Regions from separate parts of the Solibaculum intestinale genome, predicted to be linked through region 1. Evidence: predicted binding sites of a transcription regulator. Region 1 holds the regulator's gene; the other holds the start of a gene.
What was found. The regulator NrdR, encoded in region 1, represses ribonucleotide reductase genes. The targets are predictions, from matches to a motif close to CACNANATNTNGTG.
Positions count from the first base shown of each region.

Region 1 (5,675 bases):
TGCTGCCCCAGTTTTCCCAGGAGGACTTCTCCTTGGAGGATTTATGATTGATAAGCAAAACGTCCGCCCGAGGGTTATGGCGGATACCTGTAATCTAGCATGCCGCCTCAGGCAAGGGCTGAGGCGGCATGCTTATCGTTGACAGACTCAAGAATTGCGTCCATAGGGGCATAACAAACTACGGATGGAAAAGGAAGAGATTATGCGCAAAGTCCTTGTGATTGGAAGTCCCGGTGCGGGAAAAAGCACATTTGCACGGAAACTTAGCGTCGTGACGAAACTGCCGCTGTATTACTTGGACCTGTTGTGGCATAAGCCGGACAAAACCACAGTCTCAAGAGAAGAATTCGACAGACGGCTTGATGAGATCATAAAAACGCGGCGGTGGATTATAGACGGGAATTATCGAAGGACACTGGAAACACGATTCCAGGAATGCGATACGGTATTTTTGATGGATTACCCGCTGGACGTCTGCCTTTTGGGCGCACAGTCCCGTATCGGGAAGCAGCGGGAAGATATGCCGTGGGTGGAAGCCGAGTTTGAGGAAGAATTCAAGCAATGGATTCTGGATTTCCCCAAATCTCAGTTGCCGTATCTCTATGAATTGTTGGAAAAATACAAGAAGGAAAAGGAGATTGTCATTTTCCGATCCAGAGAGAAAGCCGAAGATTATTTAAATAGCTTGCAGGGTTGAACCATGCCGGCTTCCCGGTTATGGACATTACCCGGGTGGACGTTTTTTCAATAGGAAAAGGTGCAATCGTCTATGGCGTGAAAACCGAAACATGTGCTATAATAATGCCGCTTTCAAAGGAATATGCTGAATTCTTGGTTAGGTGGGAAAAGACAAAATGGATATCTATCAGGCCATTGCATCGCTGGTGACTCGTGCCGTCGAGCAGCGCATGATCGAACCGGAGGATGAAATCTACTGCAAAAACCGGATCATCAATCTGCTCGGGCTGACCGAATACGTTGAAAGGGAACCGGCTGACCTGGATATTCCGGAGCTTTTGGAGATGGTGACCGGCTATGCCGCGCAAAACGGCGTGATCGAGGACCTGTTCGATCTCAAGGAAGTGCTCTCAAGCGCGGTTATGGACGTGTTTTTGCCCAAGCCGTCCCAGGTGGACGCCCGGTTTCACGCGCTCTACCGGCAGTCCCCCGCTATGGCGACCGAGGACTTTTACCGGTTTTCCCGGGTCAGCAACAACATTCAGACCCGCCGCATTGCCAAGAACATCTCCTATAAAACCCCGACCAAATACGGGGATCTGGACATTACCATCAACCTCTCGAAACCTGAGAAGAACCCCAAGGACATCGCTGCAGCCAAGCTTCTCAAAAGCGCCAATTATCCCAAATGCCTTTTGTGCATCGAGAATGAGGGCTATGCAGGAAAGGTGGGCCATCCCGGTCGGGCAAGCCACCGGATGATCCGTCTCAACCTCTGCGGAGAACCCTGGTATTTTCAGTATTCGCCTTATGTGTATTATAACGAGCACTGCATCGTCCTGTCCCGCTATCACCGGGACATGGCGATCACCCGCCAGACCTTCGAGCGGCTGCTTTCCTTTGTGGAATGGCTGCCCCATTATTTTCTCGGCTCCAATGCCGACCTGCCTATCGTGGGCGGCTCCATCCTGACCCACGATCATTACCAGGGAGGCAATTACGAGTTCGCCATGGCCAAAGCGAAGGCGGACTATTATTTTGAGCTTCCCGGCTTTGAACAGCTTACCTGTTCGGTGGTGAAATGGCCCATGTCGGTCATCCGCATGGCGGGGCCGGACAAGGACACGCTGGTCCGGGCGGCCGTGCACATTCACGAAGCCTGGAAAGGGTACAGCGACCCCAGCGTGGACATTCTCTGTGAAACCGGCGGGGCGCCCCACAACACCGTTACCCCCATTGCCCGGCGCAAGGGGGATCGTTTTGAGCTGGACGTGGTGCTTCGCAACAACCGCACCTCCCCGGAGCATCCATTGGGGATTTTCCATCCCCATGAGGACGTGCAGCACATCAAGAAGGAAAACATCGGCCTGATCGAGGTCATGGGCCTGGCGGTGCTGCCTGCTAGACTGGTGGGAGAGCTTAACGAGGTGGAAAAGTTTTTGCTAGGTCTGCCCAGTGAGGTAGCGGACTACCATCGCCCCTGGGCGGAAGAGATGAAAGTTCGGTATCAAAACGCCCTCTCGGAAGCCAACGTGCATGACGTGGTGCAGCAGGAGGTGGGGCGCAAGTTTGAGCGGGTGCTGGAAGACGCGGGCGTATTCAAACGGGACGAACCGGGCCGCGCCGCCTTCGCTCGGTTTATTAAGACGCTGTGATGATTTTGGGCAGCCGTTTTCTCTGCGTTTGGCCGCACCTGCGGCGAAAACCCAGGGGACAAGGGTACGAATATCCATATCAATTTGCACACGAGAAAGTGCAAAAAGAAGGCTTGGACGGAGATTTCCGTCCAAGCCTTCTTTGGTTGAAAAACGATGTACACCTTACGCCTATTTCTTCGTATCGTCATGAGGGACCCCCAGTTCCTGTTTCATCACCAGGTCCACCACAAAGGCGGAGAAGAAGCAGGAGAGCCAGACGGCCGGAATGGTGTCAAAGCACCCTTTGCTCCAGATGCTCATTTGAATAAAGTCCCCTTGAAAAGCGAAATTCTTCAGGATCAGCCCTATGAGAGCCAAAACCAGCGGCAGCAGCAGCCCGATGGCCATCAGGATTCCGGCAGGCCGGTTCATATTTTTGAGCATGGAAAGAAACCCGCGCATGGGATTGTCCCCCGTTTCGTATTAGATACCACCAGTGTAACAAAGAAGAAGGGGACGCCGCAACCCCTGAAATATTGGAAAAGGCCGCTTGCATCTTGGAAAAGGGTATGCTAAAATCAGAAAAAATGCGGGAGGACGTACCAATGAAATGCCCGTTTTGCGGATATGAAGAGAGTAAGGTCGTGGATTCCAGACCCACTGACGAGAGCACCCGGATTCGCCGGCGCAGGGAATGCTTAAAATGTTCGGGCCGGTTTACTACCTATGAAGTGGTGGAGAGCGTGCCCATCGTGGTAGTCAAGCGGGACAAATCTAGAGAGGTGTTCAACCGGGACAAGCTGCTGGGCGGGCTGTTAAAGTCCTGCGAAAAGCGGCCGGTTTCCATGGAGACGCTGGTGCGGGCAGTGGACGAGATCGAAGCGAAGCTGCAAAACTCGCTGGACCGGGAAATCACCTCCCAGCAGATCGGGGAGCTGGCCATGGAGAAGCTCAAGGCCATTGACGAGGTGGCGTATGTGCGGTTCGCGTCGGTCTACCGGCAGTTTCGGGATATCAATACCTTTATGGAAGAGCTTAAAAAGCTTTTAAAAGAGAAGTAAGTCCATTGATCGGCAAAAAGGGCCCCGGGCCGAAGGAAGGCCCGGGGCTCCTCTGCGTGGGAATAGAAGTTTCTCTTCGGTTTTATCCGCCCTGCGCAAATGGGGCGCTCTTTTTTACAGAACACGAGTGTTTTGGCGTCTCCAGGATTATTTGCGCCTGAGCGGCCGGTTTCCCGGAATGGAGCGTCTAAAAGCGGCGAGGTTTAAAGAAGCAGCTGCCTGGCTTTCAGCCCAGGTGGAAGCGGAGCAAAGCAAAGAGAAAGCGCCTGGAAACGAATGTGATCGTTTCCGGGCGCTTTTGGCCGTATAAATGGACGCTGTGTTTACGCCGGGGAAATGACGAGCCGCCCTCCCGGTGCAAAAGCAACGGGAAAAGGCGCAAACGGCGCTGCCGTCTGTCAGGCTCATATTTATAAAATATTCCCGAAGGACGGCTGCTCCGATTCCCATAGGTGCTTCAGGTAAACCATGCTTGCCTGGCATTCCTCCGTGAAGGTTTCCAAATCGTCCTGATCCAGATAGGTGCTCAGGGAATTGGCGGCAACCAATACATGCTCGATTTCCTCATGGCGCATGTAAGTGGAAAGAATGTGGTGGGTTTGGGACCAGTAAGCCTGGATGCTGTCTGCCGTTTCCCTGGCCTTATCCAGGTCTCCCTCGGTGGCCTGGGTATACGCGTCTTCAAACATGCCGGACATGGTCTTTGTAATGGTATGGGTGGCGTTAAGGCTCAGGAAGGACAAGACCAGAATGACGGATAGGAGAGAAATGGCGATCCATACCCGTTTCATTCTTTTGCCTCCTTTTTAACGATCTGAAAATTTTGCGCCCGGTCGGTGGTCATAATAAAGATATCCTCCAGTTTCACATTCTGCTCTTTGAGGGTTTTGTTGAGCCAGTTGACGTCAAAGCCCACGATTTTCAGCGCTTCGTCGTAAACGTCCCCGTCGCTGACCACCACCATGGGCAGGCCGGGGTCATCGGTGGGAATGTTGAGCTGCTGGGCGGTGGGCTGGAGCAGCTCCGGCTTTTTGAGGATGCTTAGCTGACCGTTGGTCTCCACGATGGCCCAGGCGATTTCGTCGAGGCGGAACACATCGTGCAGCCGCATTCCCTCCATCAGATCTTCAATGGTAAAGCGGATGCGGCGCATTTCGTTTTGCTGCACCTTCCCGTTTCGCACCACGATGACCGGCTTGCCGGAAATCATCTGGCGGAACTTGTTGCTTTTGATCATGCAGGCGGACAGGATCAGTTCCAACGATACCAGCACGAAGATCGGGACAATGCCGTCCACCAGCGGAATGCCGATTTCCTGCATGGGCACTGCCGCAATGTCGGAGATCAGCAGGGTTACCACCAGCTCGGAGGGCTGCAGCTCACCTATTTGCCGTTTGCCCATGATCCGCATGGCCAGCACGACAAATATGTACAGCAGTACAGTCCGGATTAACGTAATCATCATAAATTCATCACCGGGAATTAGTATCGCCGGGTTACAGGAAGGGTATTCGCCCAATGGGAAAACTTCGTTGACATTTTCTGTTAATCCGAGTATCATAAAACCGAATGTTTGCCGGCGGGAAGGAAACGGGCCTTTGCTTGACAAAAAAGTGGCAAAGCCGTATAATGCTTAAACAATCTAAGTATATTGGGCGGCATCTGGCCTGCCCAAAGAAAGGGTACTATGGACGCGTTTTGCGAGCATATGAATACGGTTTTGGTGGAAACCTTCCGTTCTGTTTTAAAGGTAGAGGAAAAAGCGCTGCAGCAGACGAGCAAGCTGGATCTGTCCATTTCCGAGCTGCATTTGGTGGAGGCGGTGGGCAAATGCGGCACAGAAGGGCACACCATCAGCGGCATCGCCAAGGAACTGGACATCACCCTGCCGTCGGTGACGGTGGCCATTAATAAGTTGATGAAAAAGGGGTTTGTGGAGAAGTGCCGCTGCCGGTCGGACGGGCGTTCGGTGCGGGTGACGCTGACAAAGCTCGGGCAGAAGGCCCAGGCCGCCCACGCGTATTTTCACCGGCGGCTGGTCCGTTCGGTGGCAAAAGAATTGACAAGTGAAGAAAAAAGCGCGATGATAAAGGGAATGATTAAATTAAACGACTTCTTCAAGCAGAAGCTGAATGAGATGGAGGACTGACTTTGAGCTTTCAAGTGATCGGCACCGGGAGCGCCGCTCCCGCCTGTGTAAAAACCAACGACGACCTGTCCCAGTTTCTCGACACCAGCGACGAATGGATCCGCACCCGCACGGGCATTGGGGAGCGGCATGTGTGTACCACGGAAACCA
Region 1 is NZ_JBBMFD010000004.1:112,649-118,323, reverse strand. It holds gene WMO26_RS04270 (hypothetical protein) at 1-47, shown strand, start outside; gene WMO26_RS04265 (P-loop NTPase family protein) at 185-697, shown strand; gene galT (UDP-glucose--hexose-1-phosphate uridylyltransferase) at 855-2,333, shown strand; gene WMO26_RS04255 (hypothetical protein) at 2,505-2,777, opposite strand; gene nrdR (transcriptional regulator NrdR) at 2,921-3,376, shown strand; gene WMO26_RS04245 (DUF4363 family protein) at 3,787-4,167, opposite strand; gene WMO26_RS04240 (DUF421 domain-containing protein) at 4,164-4,841, opposite strand; gene WMO26_RS04235 (MarR family winged helix-turn-helix transcriptional regulator) at 5,064-5,525, shown strand; gene WMO26_RS04230 (beta-ketoacyl-ACP synthase III) at 5,528-5,675, shown strand, end outside.

Region 2 (5,675 bases), on a different contig from region 1:
CCGAAGCGTCGCCTGCACGCCGGAGGAGGCTGAGATTCTTTCCTCCGTGGCCCTGTTGACCAATAAGCCGGTGATTTATGCGGCAAATCTGAGCGAGAACGACTTTAAGGGAGACTTGTCGGACAATCCTCATTACGCGGCGGTGGAGGAAATCGCCAAGGCGGAAAATGCAGAGGTTCTGCCCATCTGCGCAGAAATTGAGGCGGAGATCTCCGGGATGGAGCCGGAGGAAAAGGCACTCTTTCTGTCCGACATGGGGCTTAGCGATTCCGGTCTTGACCGGCTTATCCGCAAAAGCTATCACTTGCTGGGGCTCATCTCCTACCTGACGGCGGGTCCCCAGGAAGTGCGGGCTTGGACCATTACGAACGGAACCAAAGCGCCCCAGGCGGCGGGCAAAATTCACACCGACTTTGAGCGGGGCTTCATCCGGGCGGAAATCGTCTCCTACGATGATCTGGTGGCCTGCGGCTCCATGACGGCCGCGAAGGAGAAGGGCCTGGTACGCTCAGAGGGGAAAGAGTATGTGATGCACGACGGCGACGTGGTGCTGTTCCGCTTCAACGTATAATAAGCCCCGCCCTATAACAGAAAGACACAGACGCGCCCGCCAGCGCAAACGGCGGGCGCGTTTTTTATTAAATTTCGAAATTCAAACATATTTAAGCCGCAAACGGCATAAATAAGAAGCAAAAGCAAAAAAATTCGAATTGTAGGTATTATATCTGAAAACTTTATAAATTTTTAAAAGTTTTTTGCTAAAAGCACTTGACATTTTCCCAGGATTGCATATAATAAAGACAGGAGGTGATTCCAATGTGGTGTGAGGAAACCGCAGAAGCTACCACAGATCATGGTTTAATCGCCCTAACCCTTGGAGTTGCTTTTGCGAGGGACAGAATGTAATCTGGAAGCATCATTCCATGCATCAGGTTTATCGGATCGACAGCTTCCCCTTTGAAAGAGGACGGCAAATGTCTTTTAAAACAGGAAAGCGTTTGCGGGGATGAAAAGGTAGTGTAGGAATCGGCAGGCATCGAAAGCGCATTTCTCATTGAAGGCGTTAAAACGGTTCCATTGCAGAAACGCAGTGCTTTTTCCCAATCCATTTCGTTTTCTTCCGGTTCAGAGAGGTATGACTGCCGAAAACGTATCGGGTATTGTGGTGTTCATCCCCAGTGTCGGTATGTATAGTATTCCGTTTCTGTAGGTGGCTTTTTGAGAAGAGTACCATTCGTGAGAAAACGGATCCGGTAAACAACAAAAACTGGAAATGGAAAACTAGCTGCCATTTCAACATTTAGTGAACTGAATGCAAATTTTCGGGTATCCGGACAGCTTGTGCTCCAGAAAACGGGAAGTCCCTACGTTCTTTTCTCAAACGGCAATGTGATTTGGAAGAGGCTCCGAGGAGGTAGTTCGGAGTAAGCGTTTGAATCCATGTGCCAAGACGAAGCGCAACGCAGAAAAAAGATACGCACACAATCGGTCCTGCGGCTTTGAATGGAAACAATATTATATTTGGTGCCATTGCAAAAAAGACGCGCAGCAAAATATATTCCGTTCCCTTGCAGGAAAACATTTCTCGGCCATGTTTCATTGACGCTAACCCTTATGCAGATACCCGGTTTGGGTAATCCCTCAAAGTTGAACCGGAAGCGGTCGCTTGAGGGTGCATGAAACAAACAATAAGGTGTGTTACCGTCGTTAGGCAGAAGGCGCAGAGAAATGGACATCAAAAGGCGAACGGCTTGCTGACAAGGGGGAGAAATCCAAGGTTCAAGGAAACGGTGTGTGTTCAGGCGCAAGAAGACGGCGAGCAACATGGAACGAGGATTCTTTGCATTTCGCAGTGGAAGCAAGAATTGCTTTTGAGAAAGAAAAGGGAAACGCAGCAAGCAATGTCCAACATTTTAAATAAGTTTGGCGATTGGTTCAAGATTTAGGTGTTAGATTCTGCAAACGGATTTTGTTTTTCGAATATTTGTTAAGAATGGGAGAGAAACATTATTAACAACTCAATAGTTTAGCTGGCTTTCATTGACGATATGCAATGGAAGCCAGCTTGTTTTTTCTGCAAAGGGGATACGGCAAGGGGTATCTTTTTCGTGTCCGGCTTCTTCTAAAAAGCCGCTCAAATGGACAAATATGGTGAAACAGGTACCCGGGTACAGGTCACGGATTCTTTGGTCAAACAAGGAAACGGATGCGTTAACGCAACTTCCCGTTTGGTGCAAAAAATGACAAGTTTGGTCGATTTATTTTTCACTTGCAAAGGGAGATTTTGTCTTGACACTCTCCTATATATGCTCTATAATTAGTCCTGCTCGCAACAATGAATACAAGATATTGTGTAGGAGGGTGCCCCATGATCACAACCATCATCAAGCGGGACGGGCGCAAGGTCCCGCTGAATATGGACAAAATATCCGAAGCGATCTACAAGGCTTTTCAGGTGACCGGCGGCAAATCAAAGGAAGAAGCTATTGAGCTTGCCAATGAAGTCGTGGGGTATATGGACCATGTGTTGCATCTGACGGAACCGTCTGTGGAACAGATTCAGGACGTGGTGGAAAAGGTCCTGATTGAAAACGGCCATTCCCGCACCGCGAAGGAATACATCCTTTACCGGGCGGAACGCACCCGGGTGCGGGAGATGAACACCCGGCTGATGAAAACCTACGAGGACCTGACCTTCAAAGAGTCCCGGGAGAACAACATCAAGCGGGAAAACGCCAACATCGACGGGGACACGGCCATGGGCACCATGCTCAAGTACGGCTCGGAGGGGGCCAAGCAGTTCTACGAGATGTACGTGCTTCATCCGGAGCACGCGAGAGCCCACCGGGAAGGGGACATCCACATCCACGACCTGGACTTCTTAATGCTCACCACCACCTGCTGCCAGATCGATATTGAGAAGCTGTTTGAAGGCGGCTTCTCCACCGGTCACGGCTATCTGCGGGAACCAAACGACATTGCCAGCTATTCGGCGCTGGCGTGTATCGCCATCCAGTCCAACCAGAACGACCAGCACGGCGGCCAGTCCATCCCCAACTTCGACTACGGCATGGCCAAGGGGGTGGCCAAGACCTATCGGCGCATCTACCGGCAGAACCTGGCCCGGGCCATTGAAATGCTCACCGATGTGGAAAGCGGCGAGCCGGTGGCGAAGAAGCTTCTGGAGACGGTAAAGGCCCAAGAGGGCCTCTCCCCCGTCCTCGCCAACGACAACGGCTACTGTGAGGCGGAATTCCCGCTTTTGAGCGAAGTGGTGGGGGAAGACGCGGCGAAGAAATGCCAAAAGTTTGCTTTAAAGCACGCGGTGGCGGAAACCGACCGGGCCACCTACCAGGCCATGGAGGCGTTCGTCCATAACCTCAACACCATGCATTCCCGCGCCGGCGCGCAGATTCCCTTCAGCTCCATCAACTATGGGCTGGACACGTCGCCGGAGGGCCGCATGGTCATCCGAAACGTGCTGCTGGCCACCGAGGCGGGCCTTGGCAACGGGGAAACCCCTATTTTCCCCATTCACATCTTCAAAGTCAAGGAAGGCGTCAACTATAACCCGGGCGAGCCCAACTACGACCTGTTCAAGCTGGCCTGCCGGGTGAGCGCCAAGCGCCTGTTCCCCAACTTCTCCTTTATCGACGCGCCCTTCAACCTGCAGTACTACAAGGAGGGCCATCCGGAGACGGAGGTGGCGTACATGGGCTGCCGCACGAGGGTCATGGCAAACTCCTTCGATCCCTCACGGGAAATCGTCAACGGCCGGGGCAACCTGTCCTTTACGTCGGTAAACCTCCCCCGTCTGGCCATCCGGGCTCACGGGAATGTGGACATGTTCTTTGAGGACTTGGACCGCAAAATCGACCTGGTCATCCGCCAGCTTCTCGAGCGGTTCGAGCTGCAGGCCAACAAGAAGGTGAAAAACTATCCCTTCCTTATGGGCCAGGGCATCTGGATCGATTCGGACAAGCTAGGTGCGGAGGATTATGTGCGGGAGGTGCTCAAGCACGGCACGCTGACCTTAGGCTTTATCGGCCTGGCCGAGGCCCTCAAGGCCCTGACCGGCAAGCACCACGGTGAGTCCAAGGAAGCGCAGAACCTGGGGCTGGACATCGTCGGGTACATGCGCCGGCGGATGGACGAGGCCACCAAGCAGTACGGGCTCAACTTCTCCTTGATCGCCACCCCCGCCGAGGGTCTGTCGGGCCGCTTTGTCCGGATGGACCGGGAACGCTACGGCGTCATCGAAGGAGTTACCGACCGGGAGTATTATACCAACTCCTTCCACATCCCGGTGTATTATGACATTTCCGCTTTCGATAAAATCCGCCTGGAGGCCCCCTATCACGCGCTTACCAACGGCGGGCACATTACCTATGTGGAGCTCGACGGCGATCCCTGCGAGAACCTGGAAGCCTTTGAATCGGTCATCCGCTGCATGAAGGAGTCCGGCATCGGGTACGGCTCGGTCAACCATCCGGTGGACCGGGACCCGGTCTGCGGGTTTACCGGCATCATCGGGGACACCTGCCCCAAGTGCGGCCGCAAGGAAGGGGACGGAAACCCCAACTTCGAGCGCATCCGCCGCATCACCGGATATTTGGTGGGCACTCTCGACCGGTTTAACGACGCGAAGGCCGCCGAGGTGCGGGACCGGAAAAAGCACTCGCTGGGCACCGGTACGGGCGAAATGGAACAGATCTAAGTGACGGAATGGACTCTTCTTTTTTCGCTGCGAAAAGGGGCGGCTGATTGGGCCGTTAAGATAAGAAGGGAAAGGCGGGCAGGAGGACTCTCCTGCCCGCCTTATGGCGTAAAAAAACTGGACGGCGTGACCGTCCAGGACGCAAAGGAGCAATCAAAATGCAGACGCTGGAAGAAACGCCGCTGCGGCTGGCGGGGGTGATCCGGGAGTCCATTGTGGACGGGCCGGGCATCCGCATGGTGGTGTTCGCCCAAGGGTGCCCTCACCGCTGCAAGGGCTGCCACAACCCCGAAACCCACGACCCGGCGGGCGGGTATGGCTCCACGGTGGGAAACCTGTTGCGGGAGGCGAAGAAAAACCCGCTTCTAAAGGGTCTGACCCTGTCGGGCGGGGACCCGTTTTTCCAGGCAGAAGGGTTTGCCAGGCTGGCGAAGGCCGCCCACGAGGCGGGGTACGACATCATCACCTACACGGGCTACACCTTTGAGGAGCTCCTGGCCGGGTTTGAGACTCACGAAGGCTGGGAGGCCCTTTTGCGGGAAACGGACATTCTGGTGGACGGGAAGTTCGTTCTGGAGGAACGCAGCCTGTCTTTGCAGTTTCGCGGGAGCAGGAACCAGCGGGTCATCGACGTGCCCGCTTCGCTTGAGGCGGGAAAGGCAATCGAACGGGAGTGGGAAGAAAAATACGCTCTATAAGAGCGTATTTGCTGTCTATAATCTAGCAGACGATCGGCGGATTTTCCTTTATACTGGTATCATTGCAGCAAAAGGAGGGTTTTCTGTGTCGGAATCATTTCTGATTACATCCAAACCGAAGGGAAAGAACGTCGGCATCAGCATTCGCATCAGTCAAGAACTGGACGAGAGACTACAATGTTTAGCAAAGCAACACAGAATGTCACGAAATGCAGTCATTCGATTGGCACTGGAATATGCTCTTGAGCACCTAGACGAAG
Region 2 is NZ_JBBMFD010000007.1:13,755-19,429, forward strand. It holds gene ychF (redox-regulated ATPase YchF) at 1-571, shown strand, start outside; gene WMO26_RS05760 (hypothetical protein) at 852-1,109, opposite strand; gene WMO26_RS05765 (anaerobic ribonucleoside triphosphate reductase) at 2,369-4,717, shown strand; gene nrdG (anaerobic ribonucleoside-triphosphate reductase activating protein) at 4,876-5,415, shown strand; gene WMO26_RS05775 (ribbon-helix-helix protein, CopG family) at 5,501-5,675, shown strand, end outside.
Region 2: a site for NrdR is predicted at 2,341-2,354, ahead of WMO26_RS05765 (anaerobic ribonucleoside triphosphate reductase). Genes of this name have one in related genera too.